One region of the Pseudomonas sp. GW822-FHT07A10 genome, then DNA from elsewhere that is predicted to be linked to it. Evidence: predicted binding sites of a transcription regulator. Region 1 holds the regulator's gene; each other region holds the start of a gene.
The links. Region 1 encodes FliA, which starts transcription of late flagellar genes. Its sites were predicted from a motif close to CTAAAGTTTNNNNNNNNNNNGCCGNTAA; they were not measured.
Positions count from the first base shown of each region.

Region 2: the regulator FliA is predicted to act here: its motif matches at 1,945-1,972, upstream of flgM (flagellar biosynthesis anti-sigma factor FlgM).
Region 3: the regulator FliA is predicted to act here: its motif matches at 2,249-2,276, upstream of AC1RL4_RS10020 (methyl-accepting chemotaxis protein).
Region 4: the regulator FliA is predicted to act here: its motif matches at 2,076-2,103, upstream of AC1RL4_RS09070 (flagellar protein MotY).

Region 1 covers NZ_JBXAKV010000018.1:9,206-13,075, reverse strand. The annotation lists gene AC1RL4_RS24935 (chemotaxis protein CheW) at 1-372, opposite strand, end outside; gene AC1RL4_RS24930 (protein phosphatase CheZ) at 410-1,198, opposite strand; gene AC1RL4_RS24925 (chemotaxis response regulator CheY) at 1,220-1,591, opposite strand; gene fliA (RNA polymerase sigma factor FliA) at 1,759-2,499, opposite strand; gene fleN (flagellar synthesis regulator FleN) at 2,496-3,326, opposite strand; gene flhF (flagellar biosynthesis GTPase FlhF) at 3,443-3,870, opposite strand, start outside.
Region 2 covers NZ_JBXAKV010000022.1:12,752-16,621, reverse strand. The annotation lists gene cheR (protein-glutamate O-methyltransferase CheR) at 1-19, opposite strand, end outside; gene AC1RL4_RS27000 (chemotaxis protein CheV) at 66-998, opposite strand; gene flgA (flagellar basal body P-ring formation chaperone FlgA) at 1,080-1,841, shown strand; gene flgM (flagellar biosynthesis anti-sigma factor FlgM) at 2,009-2,335, shown strand; gene AC1RL4_RS26985 (flagella synthesis protein FlgN) at 2,384-2,851, shown strand; gene AC1RL4_RS26980 (flagellar brake protein) at 2,940-3,686, shown strand; gene AC1RL4_RS26975 (MFS transporter) at 3,750-3,870, opposite strand, start outside.
Region 3 covers NZ_JBXAKV010000004.1:366,830-370,699, forward strand. The annotation lists gene AC1RL4_RS10010 (inorganic phosphate transporter) at 1-818, opposite strand, end outside; gene AC1RL4_RS10015 (transporter) at 1,093-2,115, opposite strand; gene AC1RL4_RS10020 (methyl-accepting chemotaxis protein) at 2,391-3,870, shown strand, end outside.
Region 4 covers NZ_JBXAKV010000004.1:167,930-171,799, reverse strand. The annotation lists gene AC1RL4_RS09075 (argininosuccinate synthase) at 1-974, opposite strand, end outside; gene AC1RL4_RS09070 (flagellar protein MotY) at 1,104-2,012, opposite strand; gene pyrC (dihydroorotase) at 2,170-3,216, shown strand; gene rnt (ribonuclease T) at 3,213-3,870, shown strand, end outside.

The DNA.
Region 1 (3,870 bases):
GGCCAGCGCCGCGAGTAATTCAGGCGTGGCAGCCGTGATCGGGCTGCGTTCGCGGACTTCGCTGAACATGCTGTTCACCGCGTCCAGCGCTTCGAGAACCACGTCCATCAGTTCCGAGTCGACGCGACGCTCACCCTTGCGCAGGATGTCGAACACGTTCTCGGCGATGTGACAGCACTCCACCAGCTCGTTGAGCTGGAGGAAGCCGGCGCCCCCTTTTACAGTGTGAAAACCGCGAAAAATTGCATTGAGCAAGTCCGCATCATCAGGTCGGCTTTCCAGCTCGACCAGCTGCTCGGACAGTTGCTCTAGAATCTCGCCGGCCTCAACCAGGAAATCCTGAAGGATCTCTTCATCGGCGCCGAAGCTCATTAAGGGGGTGCTCCTACAGGTCTAAAAACCCAAAAAACTAAAATCCAAGACTGGATAGCAAATCGTCCACATCGTCCTGACCGGACACAACGTCTTCTCTTTTATCGGCATGAATCTGCGGACCTTCACCCTGAGAGAGATGTTTTTGTGGATCTTTTTCAGCCAGCATCGCTTCACGGTCATGTTCGATACCCGCAAAGCGGTCTACCTGACTGGCCATGAGTACGAGCTTGAGCAGGTTGCTTTCAACTTCGGTGACCAATTGGGTCACACGCTTGATCACCTGACCGGTGAGGTCCTGGTAATCCTGGGCCAGCAGAATGTCGTTCAGGTTGCTCGACACCGTGCGGTTGTCCTCACTGCTGCGTGTCAGGAAACCGTCGACCCGCCGGGCCAGCTCGCGGAACTCTTCAGCCCCGACTTCGCGACGCATGAACCGTCCCCAATCCGTGCTCAGCGCCTGGGCTTCATCGCTCAGGCTGTTGATCAGCGGCGTGGCGTTTTCCACCAGGTCCATGGTGCGGTTGGCCGCGGCCTCGGTCAGCTTGACCACATAGGACAGGCGCTCGGTGGCATCCGTGATCTGAGACACTTCCTCGGCTTGCGGCATGTGCGGGTCAATCTGGAAATTGACGATCGCGCTATGCAGCTCGCGGGTGAGCTTGCCCACTTCCTGATACAGGCCGCGGTCACGGGTCTGGTTGAGCTCATGGATCAGTTGCACAGCGTCGCCGAACCTGCCTTTTTCAAGGCTTTCGACCAGTTCGACCGCGTGTTTTTTCAGGGTCGACTCGAAATCGCCCTGTGAAGATTCGTTATGCTCCATAGCTCCCCCGTGCGCAGTACATCAGCCGATGCGTTCGAAAATCTTCTCGATTTTTTCTTTCAACGCCTGGGCTGTGAAGGGTTTGACCACATAGCCGTTAACACCGGCCTGGGCCGCTTCGATGATTTGCTCGCGCTTGGCTTCGGCAGTCACCATCAGCACTGGCAGATGCTTGAGCTTTTCATCGGCGCGCACGTGACGCAGCAGATCGATACCGGTCATGCCAGGCATGTTCCAGTCCGTTACCAGAAAGTCGATGCTTCCGCTGTTGAGAACCGGAATGGCAGTGGTGCCATCGTCAGCCTCGACCGTGTTGGTGAACCCAAGGTCACGCAACAGGTTTTTTATGATCCGCCGCATCGTTGAGAAGTCATCAACGATGAGGATTTTCATGTTCTTGTCCAATTCGACCTCCAAGCAGTCTTAAACGCGCCCAGCACCTGGACGCGCCATTTCAATCAATCCGGCAAAGCACTCAATGACTGTCTGGAGCACAACAGATCGAGACCGGTACGGTTCAACACCACACCAGCTCCATTCGCAGTGTCCCCACACTGCCTTCAGCGCGCTCGCCACTCCCCCAAACGCCCCCGCAAACGGGCCGCGCACTGGCTGTGTAACTGGCTGACCCGAGATTCACTGACCCCCAGGACCTCACCGATTTCCTTGAGATTCAACTCTTCGTCGTAGTACAGCGCCAACACCAGTCGCTCACGCTCCGGCAAATTGGCAATCGCGTCCGCCAGCGCCGCCTGGAAGCGTTCATCTTCCAGATCGCGTGACGGCTCGAGATGAGCACTCGCGCCATCCTCATGCAGCCCTTCGTGTTCGCCGTCCTGCAACAGATCGTCGAAACTGAATAACCGGCTGCCCAGGGTGTCGTTCAAAATCCCGTAATAATCGTCGAGACTCAATTGGAGTTCGGCCGCAACTTCGTGATCTTTAGCGTCACGGCCGGTTTTAGCTTCAATCGAGCGAATCGCGTCGCTGACCATGCGGGTATTGCGGTGGACCGAACGTGGCGCCCAGTCCCCCTTGCGCACTTCATCGAGCATCGCGCCGCGGATTCGAATACCCGCGTACGTCTCGAAACTCGCGCCTTTGCTGGCGTCGTATTTGGTTGATACTTCAAGCAGGCCGATCATCCCGGCCTGGATCAGGTCTTCGACCTGGACACTGGCCGGCAGACGCGCCAGCAAGTGGTAGGCAATGCGTTTGACCAGTGGCGCGTAACGCTCGATCAGCTCGTACTGCGCGTCACGTGCCGACTTCTTGTAGAGGTTGTAACCGCTGGCTGTCATAGCACGGGTCCTGCCGTTTGTTGCACGAGGCGCTCGACGAAAAATTCCAGGTGCCCACGCGGGTTGGCCGGCAGTGGCCAGGTATCGACTTTCTGCGCAATGGCCTTGAACGCCAGGGCGCACTTGGAACGCGGAAAGGCTTCATACACCGCGCGTTGCTTCTGCACGGCCTTGCGCACGCTTTCGTCGTAAGGCACCGCGCCGACGTATTGTAAGGCGACGTCGAGGAAGCGATCCGTGACCTTGGTCAACTTGGCGAACAGGTTGCGGCCTTCCTGCGGGCTCTGCGCCATGTTGGCCAGGACGCGGAAGCGGTTCATGCCGTAGTCGCGGTTAAGCAGTTTGATCAGCGCGTAGGCGTCAGTGATCGAGGTCGGCTCGTCGCACACCACCAGCAAGACTTCCTGCGCGGCGCGCACGAAGCTGACTACCGAGTCACCAATGCCCGCAGCGGTGTCGATCACCAATACGTCGAGGTTGTCGCCGATGTCGCTGAATGCCTGGATCAGGCCGGCATGCTGGGCCGGGCTCAGATGAACCATGCTCTGGGTGCCGGAGGCGGCCGGGACGATGCGGATACCGCCAGGCCCTTGCAACAGCACGTCGCGCAGCTCACAGCGGCCTTCGATCACGTCGGCCAGCGTGCGTTTGGGTGTCAGTCCCAACAGAACGTCGACGTTCGCCAGCCCCAGATCGGCATCCAGCAGCATGACGCGCCGGCCGAGCTCAGCTAGAGCCAGGGACAAGTTCACTGACACGTTAGTCTTCCCGACGCCACCTTTGCCGCCGGTCACCGCGATCACCTGTACGGGATGCATGCTGCCCATGTTATTTCTTTACCTTGTCTTACTTAGACGGAGGCCACATTACTGGCTGCGCGTTCACCATCGGAACAATGCATGGCAGACCATCGATGTAGGTACAAAAAATGTTCATTAACACCTCAGCCAACCTGCTTGGTCGGGCTGTGGTAAATATCAGCGAACATGTCAGCCATGGCTTCTTCGCTGGGTTCTTCCTGCATTTGTACGCTAACGGCGCGGCTGACCAACTGATGACGACGTGGCAGATGCAAATCATCCGGAATCCGCGGACCATCGGTCAGGTAAGCCACCGGCAACTCATGACTGATCGCCAGGCTCAACACCTCGCCCAGACTTGCCGTTTCATCCAGTTTAGTCAGGATGCAGCCGGCGAGGCCGCAGCGTTTGTAACTGTGATAAGCGGCGGTTAGAACCTGTTTCTGGCTGGTGGTTGCCAAGACCAGATAATTTTTTGATTTGATGCCGCGCCCGGCCAGGCTTTCGAGCTGCATCCGCAGTGCCGGGTCGCTGGCCTGAAGGCCGGCGGTATCGATCAGCACCACGCGTT
Region 2 (3,870 bases), on a different contig from region 1:
CCAAATTACCCGTAGACAAAGATACCGCCTCTTAAATCGTGTTGACCGCCAGGGGCAGAAGGCCTCTAGCTGTTATCTGCTGCTTTGATCCGGTCGACTACCCGGGATGCCAGGTCATCAGGACGGAACTTGGCCAGGAAGTCATCGGCACCGACCTTCTTGACCATCGCCTGATTGAACACACCCGACAACGAAGTATGCAGGATGATATGGAGCTTTTGCATGCGCGGGTCGTTGCGGATCTCGGCCGTCAGGGTGTACCCGTCCATCTCCGGCATCTCGATGTCGGAGATCATCATCAGGAACTCTTCTTCCGGCTTCTTGCCCTCGTCGACCAGCTTGCGCAGGTAATCCAGCGCTTGCCGACCATCGTTCAACGCCACCACTTCGACACCGATCGTTTGCAGGCAACGGGTCACCTGCTTGCGCGCCACCGACGAGTCGTCGACCGTCAATACGCGCAAAGAGAGCGCCTTGTGCTGGGTTTCAACATCAACCACGCCCACCGAAATCGCTTCCGGCGTCGGCGCCACTTCCGCCAGCACCTTCTCGACGTCGATGATTTCGACTAACTGGTTGTCGACCCGAGTCACAGCCGTCAGGTAGTGATCGCGCCCCGTGCCCTTGGGTGGCGGATGAATCTCCTCCCAGTTCATGTTGACGATGCGCTCCACCGACCGAACCAGGAAACCCTGGGTCTTGGTGTTGTACTCCGTGATGATCACGAAGGGATTGCTCTGGTCCAGCAACCGACCGGCACCGGTCGCCATCGCCAGATCCAGGATCGGAATGGTTGCCCCCCGAATATTCGCCACACCGCACACGACAGGACTGGACTTGGGCATCAGGGTCAGCTTGGGGCATTGCAGCACCTCGCGAACCTTGAACACGTTGATCCCATACAGCTGCTGGCCGTCGAGACGGAACAACAACAGCTCAAGGCGATTCTGCCCTACCAGTTGCGTGCGCTGGTTCACCGAATCCATTACACCAGCCATGCCCAGACTCCTACACCAACGCTAAGTGTGTTGCGACGCACATTCATCACGAAACGGCACGGCGCTTGCTTTTTAACTCTTATGAACACAGAACCGACATTTTTCCGACACCTGACATCAACCTGCCGCAGATTGCTCTGCGCGATGTCGGCCGCTTGCCTGTTCAACGCTGGCAGCCCTGCCCTTGCTGATACGGTTACCTTGCCTGACATGCTTATCGGCGTCACCCAGGGCTTTCTTGAATTCACCGTAGAGGACTATCTGGCCACCAGTCAAACGCAAGGTCGCTACGAAATCCAGGTCAACCAGCTCGATCCGCGCCTGCGCATGCCTATGTGCGACAAGGAATTGACAGCCACCCTCGAGAGCCCGGCAAGGCCTCTGGGACGGGTCACGGTCAAGGTTCGCTGCGAGGGCGCCTCGCCCTGGACGGTCTTCGTGCCCGCTCAAGTGAAGCTGTTTCGCGACATTGTGACGACCACTCGTCCGCTCAAGCGCACAGGGATTATCGAACCTCAGGACGTAACTCTGCGCGAGCGTGATATCAGCCTGATAAATCAAGGGTTTCTGACTTCCGTCGATCAGGCGATCGGGCAAAAACTTACCCGACCAATGGTCGCCGATCAGATCATTACGCTGGTGCATCTCGAACAGGCGGAAGTGGTTCGCAAGGGCGACCAGGTGGTGATTACCGCCCGCAGTGGTACGCTCAGTGTGCGCATGCCGGGTGAAGCGCTGTCCAACGGCGGCCTGAGCGAACAGATTCGCGTGAAGAACCTTAACTCCCAGCGGGTCATCAAGGCGCAAGTCACCGCGCCCGGCCAGGTGGAAGTGGCCATGTAAGGGCTCTGTGTTTGTGAAGTGATGGCGCACCGCCTGGCGGTTGCCTAAACTGTGCCGCATGCAGGGCATGCGCTGGCGCATGCAAGCTCATTGATAAATGGGCCTAAAGTTTTTCGGGGAATCGCCGAAAACATGGCAAGCGTCCAAATATCCAGAGGTTTTTTGTCATGGTCATCGATTTCAGTCGTTTAAACAGCTCCTCGTCACTTACGGGCAGTACGCGTACCAGCACCGCTAAGGAAACCGCCGAAGCCGGCCAATCCACGCCGCTGAATACCCCGGCCGAACAGGCCAGTACCACCAAAAGCGGGGAATCGGTACACCTCAGCAATGAGGCTCAACAGTTGCAGAAGGTCACTGACAAGCTGCGCGATCAGCCTGCCGTCGACAACGCCCGCGTGGCCGAGTTGAAAGCAGCGATTGCCGATGGCAGCTATAAAGTCGACAGCAACCGTGTAGCCAGCAAACTGCTCAACTTCGAAGCCCAGCGCTAGGCCACGGCCCGCGCCAGGCTTTTGGACGCTTAAAACCCAAGGCCAGCCATGCACGACACTCACTTACTGCAACTGATCATCGACGACTTTGCCCCGGCGCAACAACTGCTGGAGCTACTGCAAACCGAGTCCCTCGCCTTGCACGGTCGCGACATGCCACTGCTCGAAGAAATTCTGGCGCATAAACAGGCATTGATCATTCTGCTCGAACAGCATGGCCGCAAGCGCAGTGAAATCCTCGCCAGCCTCAACCTGCCAACCAACCGCCAGGGCCTGGAGCAACTCGCCAGCCAGTCGAGCATTGGCGAACGGTTGCTGGGACAGAGCGATGTGCTGACCGACCTTCTGGCCCAGTGCCAGGCCGCCAATGCCAACAATGGCCAGTCAATTCTGGTGCAGCAGGCCGCCACGGCCAACCAGCTGAAAATCCTCACCGGCGGCGAGCCGCCAGCGCTCTACGATGCCCGCGGATCAACCTCCAAGCTCGCCAAGCCACGCCCGCTCAGTCAGGCTTAAGCCTTTCAATGAGCACGCCCTATCAAGACGCGAAACATGCTGGCAGAATGCCGGCCAGTAGTCATATTTGTCTGGAGATTGATACCTCGTGTCCAATGCCTTAAGCGCGGAAGATGCTCCGCAGCCACCCAAGGTGCTCACCACGCCCCTGGAAATCTCCGGCAACCTGCGTCAGCTGCAAGACAGCCATGACCCGCTGATCATCACGTTCCACGAGCGCAGCCAGCGCTTCCAGAGTTATCTGGTGGACGTCGACCGTGACAGCAAGATGATCGCCCTGGACGAAATGATCCCGCGCGACGGCGAACGCTTTCTGCTGGCCGGCGAACCGTTCAAGGTCGAAGGCTTCCACGACGGCGTGCGCATCGCCTGGGAAAGCAATGGCCCGCTGACTATCGACGAGTCCGGTGATGGCCGCTGCTACCGTGGCGCGCTGCCCGATGAGGTGGTTTACCACCAGCGCCGCAATGCTTTCCGCGCTGCGTTGAAGCTGGCACAACTGGTCAATGTCGAGCTGGGCGGTGAGAAACTCAAGTCGCCCCTCGGCGGCAAACTGTTGGACATCTCCGCCACCGGCTGCAAGTTGCGCTTCGAAGGCGACATTACCGCCAAGCTGCAATTGGGCCAGGTCTACGACCGCTTCATCGCCGCCCTGCCCTTTGGCAGCATGACGGCACCGGTCGAACTGCGTTACCTGCACTTTGAAGAAAAGATCAACACTACCTTCGCCGGCGTGCGTTTTCACAACATGAGCGGCCTGGTACAGCGGCAAGTCGAGCGGTTCGTCTATCAGCTGCAACGTGAAGCGCGGCGCTTCGATAAAGACGATTTCTGATACGCCCCGCCAATAAAAAACGGGCAGTCCCTTACGGTGACTGCCCGTTTTTTTATGCCTTGATCACGGCCGCGCTTCGGTAAAACTTTGCTCGCGACCTGCGTCCGGGTCTTCTGAATCCGAAACTGGTTCAGGTTCTGGTTCGGGCCCGGCATCCGGATTGACATCAGCCTCCGGGTTGACC
Region 3 (3,870 bases), on a different contig from region 1:
TGGCCGTCGTTGGAGCCGTGGGCGAACGACACGCCGGTGCAGGTCAGAATCAACATGCCGCGAATCCACCACGGTGGCGGGGTATTACCCTTCGGCGCCTTGTACAGTGCGCGATTTTTGACGAAGACACGCAACGCCAGCAGCAACAACGCGGCAAAGGCGAAGCCGATCAGCGGCGACAGTAGCAACGCGTAACCGACCTTGGTCGCTTGGGCCCAGTCCACGCCACTGGTGCCGTCGCGGCCGTGCATCAAGGCATTGGCCACGCCGACGCCGATGATCGAACCGATCAGGGTGTGCGACGAAGAGGCCGGCAAGCCCAGCCACCAGGTGCCGAGGTTCCACAGGATCGCGGCGATCAACAGGGCGAAGATCATCGCGAAACCGGCGGAGGAGCCGACCTGCAGAATCAGCTCCACCGGCAGCAGGGCGATGATGCCGAACGCCACCGCGCCGCTGGACAGCAACACCCCCAGAAAGTTGAAGAACCCGGACCAGGCCACGGCGAAATTCGGCGGCAAGGAGTGGGTGTAAATCACCGTCGCCACGGCGTTGGCGGTGTCGTGAAAACCGTTGACGAACTCAAAGCCCAAAGCAATCAGCAGCGCGACACCCAACAGCAGAAACGGCGTCCAGGTGGTGACCACCGTGCCGAGTTCGCTCATGTCGTGCATCAGGCTGTAGGCGGTGAACAACAGCCCGCTGCCCAGCACGGCAAAGAACATCACGAAGGTGAGCAGGCCGGGTTTTTTATCGAACTGCGGCCTGGCGCCGCTGGCAGGAGCCTGTGTAGCGGCGGTGAAAGAAGGCGTAGCCATGCCGGACAATCCTGAGCAGAGAAGGAGTATCGGCCATGATCGTTGCTAAATATTACAGTGAGGCTGCGCTGGGTCAGTGTTTGGTTTTTTTGTGGGGCTAGAAGTTAATGCAGGCAAATATCTGTGGCGAGGGGGCTTGCCCCCGTTCGGCTGCGAAGCAGTCGTAAAACCAGAGAATGCGGTTTGAATGAATAAACCCGATAAGGGCCGCTGCGCAGCCCAACGGGGGCAAGCCCCCTCGCCACAGGATTGGGATAAGGCCTTGGTACTTTGCTTAATAATCGCGCCGCTTGCGAAACGCCCAACGCCCGGCAATCAGGGTAAACGTCGCGACCAGCGCCACCAGAATCCAGAACCCCTCCGGATCACCGGCAAGCGGCACCCCGCCGACGTTCATGCCGAAGAAACCGGCGATGATGTTGATCGGCAGCGCCAACACCGTGACCACGGTCAGGGTGAACAGCGTGCGGTTGCTCTGCTCGTTGAGGTTGGCGGCGATTTCTTCCTGCAACAGCTTGATCCGCTCACCGAGCGCCGTAAGGTCATTGATGATCAGCGCAAACTCCTCGGTGGACTTGCGCAGCTCCTTGACGTCCTCCTTTTGCAACCATTGCGGCGGGCGATTGAGCAGGCGCAGCAACGAGCCCGGCTCCAGCGCCAGCAGCCGTTGCAGGCGCACCAGCACCCGGCGGTTGGCGCCCAGTTCGGCACGGTTGGTGGACAGGCGCGACGACAGCAATTCATCTTCGATCTGATCGACACTGAGGCTGGTCTTGCGCACGATCTGCGTCAGCACTTCGCCCTGATCGCGCAGCAAATGCACCAGCAATTCCAGCGGTGAGCGAAAGCATTCACCGGCCTTCACCGAAGAGCGCAGCTTGTCCACCGAGTGCAGCGGTTGCAGGCGCGCGCTGATGATCAGCCGACTGCGGGCGCAGACCCACAGCGTCGAGACATCCGAGGAAACCATGCTGCTGAGGTTGAACACCACATCGTTGACCACCGCCAGCAACGCCGAATCGACATGCTCGATGCGCGTCGAACGCGACCCTTCATGCAAGGCTTCGAAAAACTCGTCGGGCAATTCCAGATGGCTTTTCATCCAGCGCTCGCACGCCGCATGGGCCAGGTTCAGGTGCAGCCAGAGAAACTCGTCACTGTCGTCCGGTTGTTGCAGGCAGTGCAGTGCCTTGGCCGAATCGATCTCTCGACCGCGCTCGCCGGGGCGAAAACTGAAACCGTAAAGCAGGCCGAACAAGTCGGAATCGCGATGGCGTTGGTCAATGCTGTGGTTCATGAAGTCTCGCTGCGAGGAGGCGCCTGTCGCGGGTTTCACAGGTTCACTTGAGCCCCATCATTGCAAGCGCTCATGACGGTTTTGTGATGGCGAGGTGTACGCAAACGATTGCGATACCGATGGTCGGATTCTCCTCAAGAACCGCTCTGGAACGCCGATCACGCTTGAGTTACGTTTGCGCGCCTTCGGCCAAGGGCCAATGTGGCAGACAGGGATGTCCGGATACTTTTCACGCCTTCATCAGCGTGCCTCATTCCTGTTTCGAGTACTTCCCGATGTCTTTGCAAAAGTCCCTTCGAGCACAAATTCTCGCCCTGTTGAGTGGCAGCCTGTTGGCGATGTTGTTGATCGCTTTGGCCTGCTTTCACTTTCTGTCCAACGGCGTTCAGAGCTACGCGAATCTGATTGAAGGCCCGTTGCACACTTCGCAATTGATCGATGAAGCCAACCTGCAATTCAAGGTGCAGGTTCAGGAGTGGAAAAACGTCCTGCTGCGCGGCAAGCAACCCGCGGACCTGGACAAATACTGGAAGCAGTTCGAGGAGGGTCAGCGCAATGTGCAGGGTATCCTCGGTGAACTGGCCGGGCAGAAGGGTATGGAGCCGCAACTCAAGACCCGCATCGAACGCCTGCGTGAGGAGCATCGTGTATTAGGTGCGGCGTATCAGAAGGGCCGTGATGCCTACGTGGCGGCCGGTGCCGACCCAGCGGCGGGCGACAATGCGGTCAAGGGCGTGGACCGCGCTGCCAGCGAGCAGATGAATGAACTGGTCAGTGAACTGCGCAAGCAGAGTGTCGAACAATCGAAATTGATCAGTGACAGTGCCGATCAGACGGTGTTGTCGGGGCTCGTGGTGATGCTGCTGTCGGGCCTACTGATTGGCCTGTTGAGTCTGTGGCTGGTCAACCGCAATCTGGTGGAGCCGATCCGCAAACTGATCGACTACGTGGCGCAACTCAGTCAGGGCCGGTTCGCCGAACGCGTGGCCAGCACCCGTCAGGACGAGTTGGGCAACCTGGCCAGGGCCGCCAACACCTTGCGCGATTTCCTCGCCGAAACCTTCAGTCGTTTGCAGCGCAGCGCGTCGGACCTGGACAGCGCCAGCGGTGAGCTGAACTCGATTGCCGGCCTTATGGCCAGCGGCACTAACGAGCAGTTCAATCGCACCGATCAGGTGGCCACGGCGATGAACGAAATGTCCGCCACCGCGCAAGAAGTCGCGCGCCACGCCGCCGAAGCGGCACGTGCGGCCGACGATGCCGATCAGTCCGCCCAGCAAGGCGAGAAGGTCATGCAGGGCACCATTCACACCATCACCCAAATGCGTGGCGAAATCGCCAACACCGCCACGGTCATCCGTCGTCTGGAAGAAGACAGCGGGCGCATCGGCAAGGTGCTGGAAGTGATTCGCGGCATCGCCGAACAAACCAACCTGCTGGCGCTCAACGCGGCAATCGAAGCGGCCCGTGCCGGTGAAGCCGGGCGTGGTTTTGCGGTGGTCGCCGATGAAGTACGCAGCCTGGCCCAGCGCACGGCGGCGTCGATCATCGAGATCAACCAGATCATTCAAACCGTGCAAACCGGTGCGGTGGATGCGGCCCAGGCCATCGAAAGCGGCCAGTCGCGCAGCGAGCAAAGCGTCGAGCAAGTGACCCAGGCCGGCGCCATGCTCGAGCGGATCACCCATGCCGTGGAAGCCATTCGCGACATGAACCGCCAGATCGCCACCGCCGCAGAAGAACAGACTTCAGTGG
Region 4 (3,870 bases), on a different contig from region 1:
CGCTCTGGGCTCCACCAGTAACCGGTGTAGATCAGACTGGCGTATTTAGGCATCAGCTCGTCTTTGAGGTGAGCCACTTCGCGGTCCAGGGTGATCGACTCGATCGCACGGTGAGCGCGCAGCATGATAGTGCCGCCTGGCGTCTCGTAGCAGCCACGGGACTTCATGCCCACATAGCGGTTCTCGACGATATCCAGACGGCCGATACCATGTTCGCCACCGATACGGTTCAAGGTCGCCAGCACGGTGGCCGGGGTCATTTCGACGCCGTCCAGTGCAACGATGTCGCCGTTACGGTAGGTCAGTTCCAGGTACTGTGGTTTGTCAGGAGCGTTCTCCGGGGAGACGGTCCAGCGCCACATGTCTTCTTCGTGCTCGGTCCAGGTGTCTTCCAGCACGCCACCTTCATAGGAGATGTGCAGCAGGTTGGCATCCATCGAGTACGGGGATTTTTTCTTGCCGTGACGCTCGATCGGAATCGCGTGCTTCTCGGCGTAGTCCATCAGCTTCTCACGGGACAGCAGGTCCCATTCGCGCCATGGAGCGATCACTTTCACGCCTGGCTTCAAGGCGTAGGCGCCCAGTTCGAAACGAACCTGGTCGTTGCCCTTGCCGGTCGCGCCGTGGGAAATGGCGTCAGCACCGGTTTCGTTGGCGATTTCGATCAGACGTTTGGCGATCAACGGACGAGCGATGGAAGTACCCAGCAGGTACTCGCCTTCGTAAACGGTATTGGCGCGGAACATCGGGAACACGAAATCACGCACGAATTCTTCGCGCAGATCGTCGATATAGATTTCTTTTACGCCCATGGCCTGTGCCTTGGCGCGGGCCGGCTCGACCTCTTCGCCCTGACCCAGGTCAGCGGTGAAGGTCACTACTTCACAGTTATATGTATCCTGCAGCCACTTGAGGATCACCGAAGTGTCCAGGCCGCCGGAATACGCCAGAACGACCTTGTTTACGTCCGCCATGCCATCACTCCACGGGGTTCTACGGAAAGCTGTCAAGTCTACCGCTCATGCAGGATAATTTACAGAGGCGCGACAGCTTATGACGACGAAGCGACAGATTATGTCGAGCGAGCGACGAATTCAGCAGGTTCAGGAGGTCGTCGCGCTGCTCGCGGCGGCGGTGGCTTGAGGCGCAGGCTTCTCGGTCGGTGCGACCCGTTCGAGGTGTACGGCAACCCGGCGATTCTTAGCCCGGTTGGCGGCATTGTTGTTGGGCGCCAGCGGATAGCGCTCACCGTGAAAACGCAGGGTGATCTGCGATTCCTGCACACCATTGGCCTTGAAGAAATCCATCACCGCCAGCGCCCGGCGTCGTGACAGTTCACGGTTGGTCAGGCGGTTGCCACTGTTGTCGGAATGGCCGTCGAGTTCAATGTGGTTGACCGTCGGATCGGCCTTCATGAACTCCAGCATGACCTGCAACTGGGCCTTGGCCCTGGCATCGAGATCGATACCCTCCCCCGGGAAGCCGACCTCGGATTGCTTCACTTGCTCGAAATTCTGTGGCAACAACTTGGCGACGCAACCCTGATAGTCACCATAGGCCTTGCTGAACTTGACCGGCAGCAGACGCACTTCAGACACCCGACCGTCGCCCGATGAGTGTCGAACGACCGGGCTGCGCCCCTCCATCAACCCGCTGATCAGGCGCCCGGCCTGCACTTGCGAGCTGTTGAACAGCACGTTGCCACTACCGATTCTCACCGACCCCAGGTTAATGTCGCCACGCCCCGGCTGCCATGGCGCAGCCGCCGCCAGCAAGGTCGCGGAACCCCCACCGATCATTGAGTTGTAGGCCTTCAGACGAAATGTCGCCTGCTCTCCGGCGCGCCGCACAAACTCACCCGAACCGAAATCAGTGATCGGTTGAGTCAGGCGGCATTCGAACTTGTCACCTTCGACCGTCCACTCGATGCTCTCCAGGCGAGTCTGGAAAGTGAGCGCCATCGCGGGAAGGCTGGCAAACACACTGAGCAAGGCTAAATAACGCTGGCGCACGGGAGGCTCCACTGGCTTCTACGACAAAAAGACCGACACACATATTCACGGCCTGCCTGTTGGGTATCGGAAGCTTGTCGTAAAACTTGATAGCGAGTGCCTGGAAGAGTCTTTTCCGGTAGCATTCCCCTGAGTTTGACCCGCCTGGAATTCCCTCATGTCCGACCGCCTGACCCTGCTGCGTCCCGACGACTGGCACATTCATCTTCGCGATGGTGCCGTGTTGACCAATACCGTCGCGGATGTCGCGCGCACCTTTGGTCGCGCCATCATCATGCCCAACCTGGTACCTCCGGTGCGCAACGCTGCTGAAGCCGATGGCTATCGCCAGCGGATTCTCGCCGCACGTCCGGCCGGCAGCCGTTTCGAACCGCTGATGGTTCTGTACCTGACCGACCGCACCCAGCCCGAAGAAATTCGTGAGGCCAAGGCCAGCGGTTTCATTCACGCCGCCAAGCTGTACCCGGCCGGCGCGACCACCAACTCGGACTCTGGCGTCACCAGCATCGACAAGATTTTCCCTGCACTGGAGGCCATGGCCGAAGTCGGGATGCCCTTGCTGGTTCACGGTGAAGTCACCCGTGGCGATATCGACGTTTTCGATCGGGAAAAAATCTTCATCGATGAGCACATGCGTCGCGTGGTCGAGCGTTTCCCGACGCTCAAAGTGGTGTTCGAACACATCACCACCGCCGATGCCGTGCAGTTCGTCAACGCGGCTTCGGCCAACGTTGGCGCCACCATCACCGCGCATCACCTGCTGTACAACCGCAACCACATGCTGGTGGGCGGGATTCGGCCGCACTTCTACTGCCTGCCGATCCTCAAGCGCAATACCCACCAGGAAGCGCTGCTCGACGCCGCCACCAGTGGCAGCGACAAGTTCTTCCTCGGCACCGACTCGGCCCCCCATGCCCAGCACGCCAAAGAAGCGGCTTGCGGCTGTGCCGGTTGCTACACCGCTTATGCCGCGATCGAGATGTATGCCGAAGCCTTCGAACAGCGTAATGCGCTGGACAAGCTCGAAGCCTTCGCCAGCCTCAATGGCCCGCGTTTCTATGGTCTGCCGGCGAACACCGATCGCATCACCCTGGTCCGCGAAGAGTGGACCGCCCCAACCAGCCTGCCATTTGGCGAGCTGACCGTTATCCCGCTGCGCGCCGGTGAAAAACTGCGCTGGCGCCTGCTGGAGGAACACGCGTGAGTGAAGACCATTTCGACGACGAACAGGACGGTCAAGGCGGTGGAGGTGGTCCTCGTCATCCAATGGCTGCCAGATTCCGTGGTTACCTGCCGGTTGTCGTCGACGTAGAGACCGGTGGCTTCAACTCGGCCACCGACGCCCTGCTGGAAATTGCTGCAACCACCATCGCCATGGATGAAAAAGGGTTTGTGTACCCCGATCACACCTACTTCTTCCGGGTAGAGCCATTCGAAGGCGCCAACATCGAAGCAGCAGCCTTGGAGTTCACCGGGATCAAGCTCGATCACCCGTTGCGCATGGCAGTGAGTGAAGAAGCGGCGCTGACCGATATCTTCCGCGGCATTCGCAAGGCCCTGAAGGCCAACGGTTGCAAACGGGCGATTCTGGTCGGCCACAACAGCAGCTTCGACCTGGGTTTCCTTAACGCGGCAGTCGCGCGCCTGGACATGAAACGTAACCCGTTTCACCCGTTCTCCAGCTTCGACACCGCGACCCTTGCCGGTCTGGCCTATGGCCAAACCGTACTGGCCAAGGCCTGTCAGGCAGCGGACATCGACTTCGACGGTCGCGAGGCTCATTCGGCTCGCTACGATACCGAGAAAACCGCCGAGCTGTTCTGCGGCATCGTCAATCGCTGGAAACAGATGGGCGGCT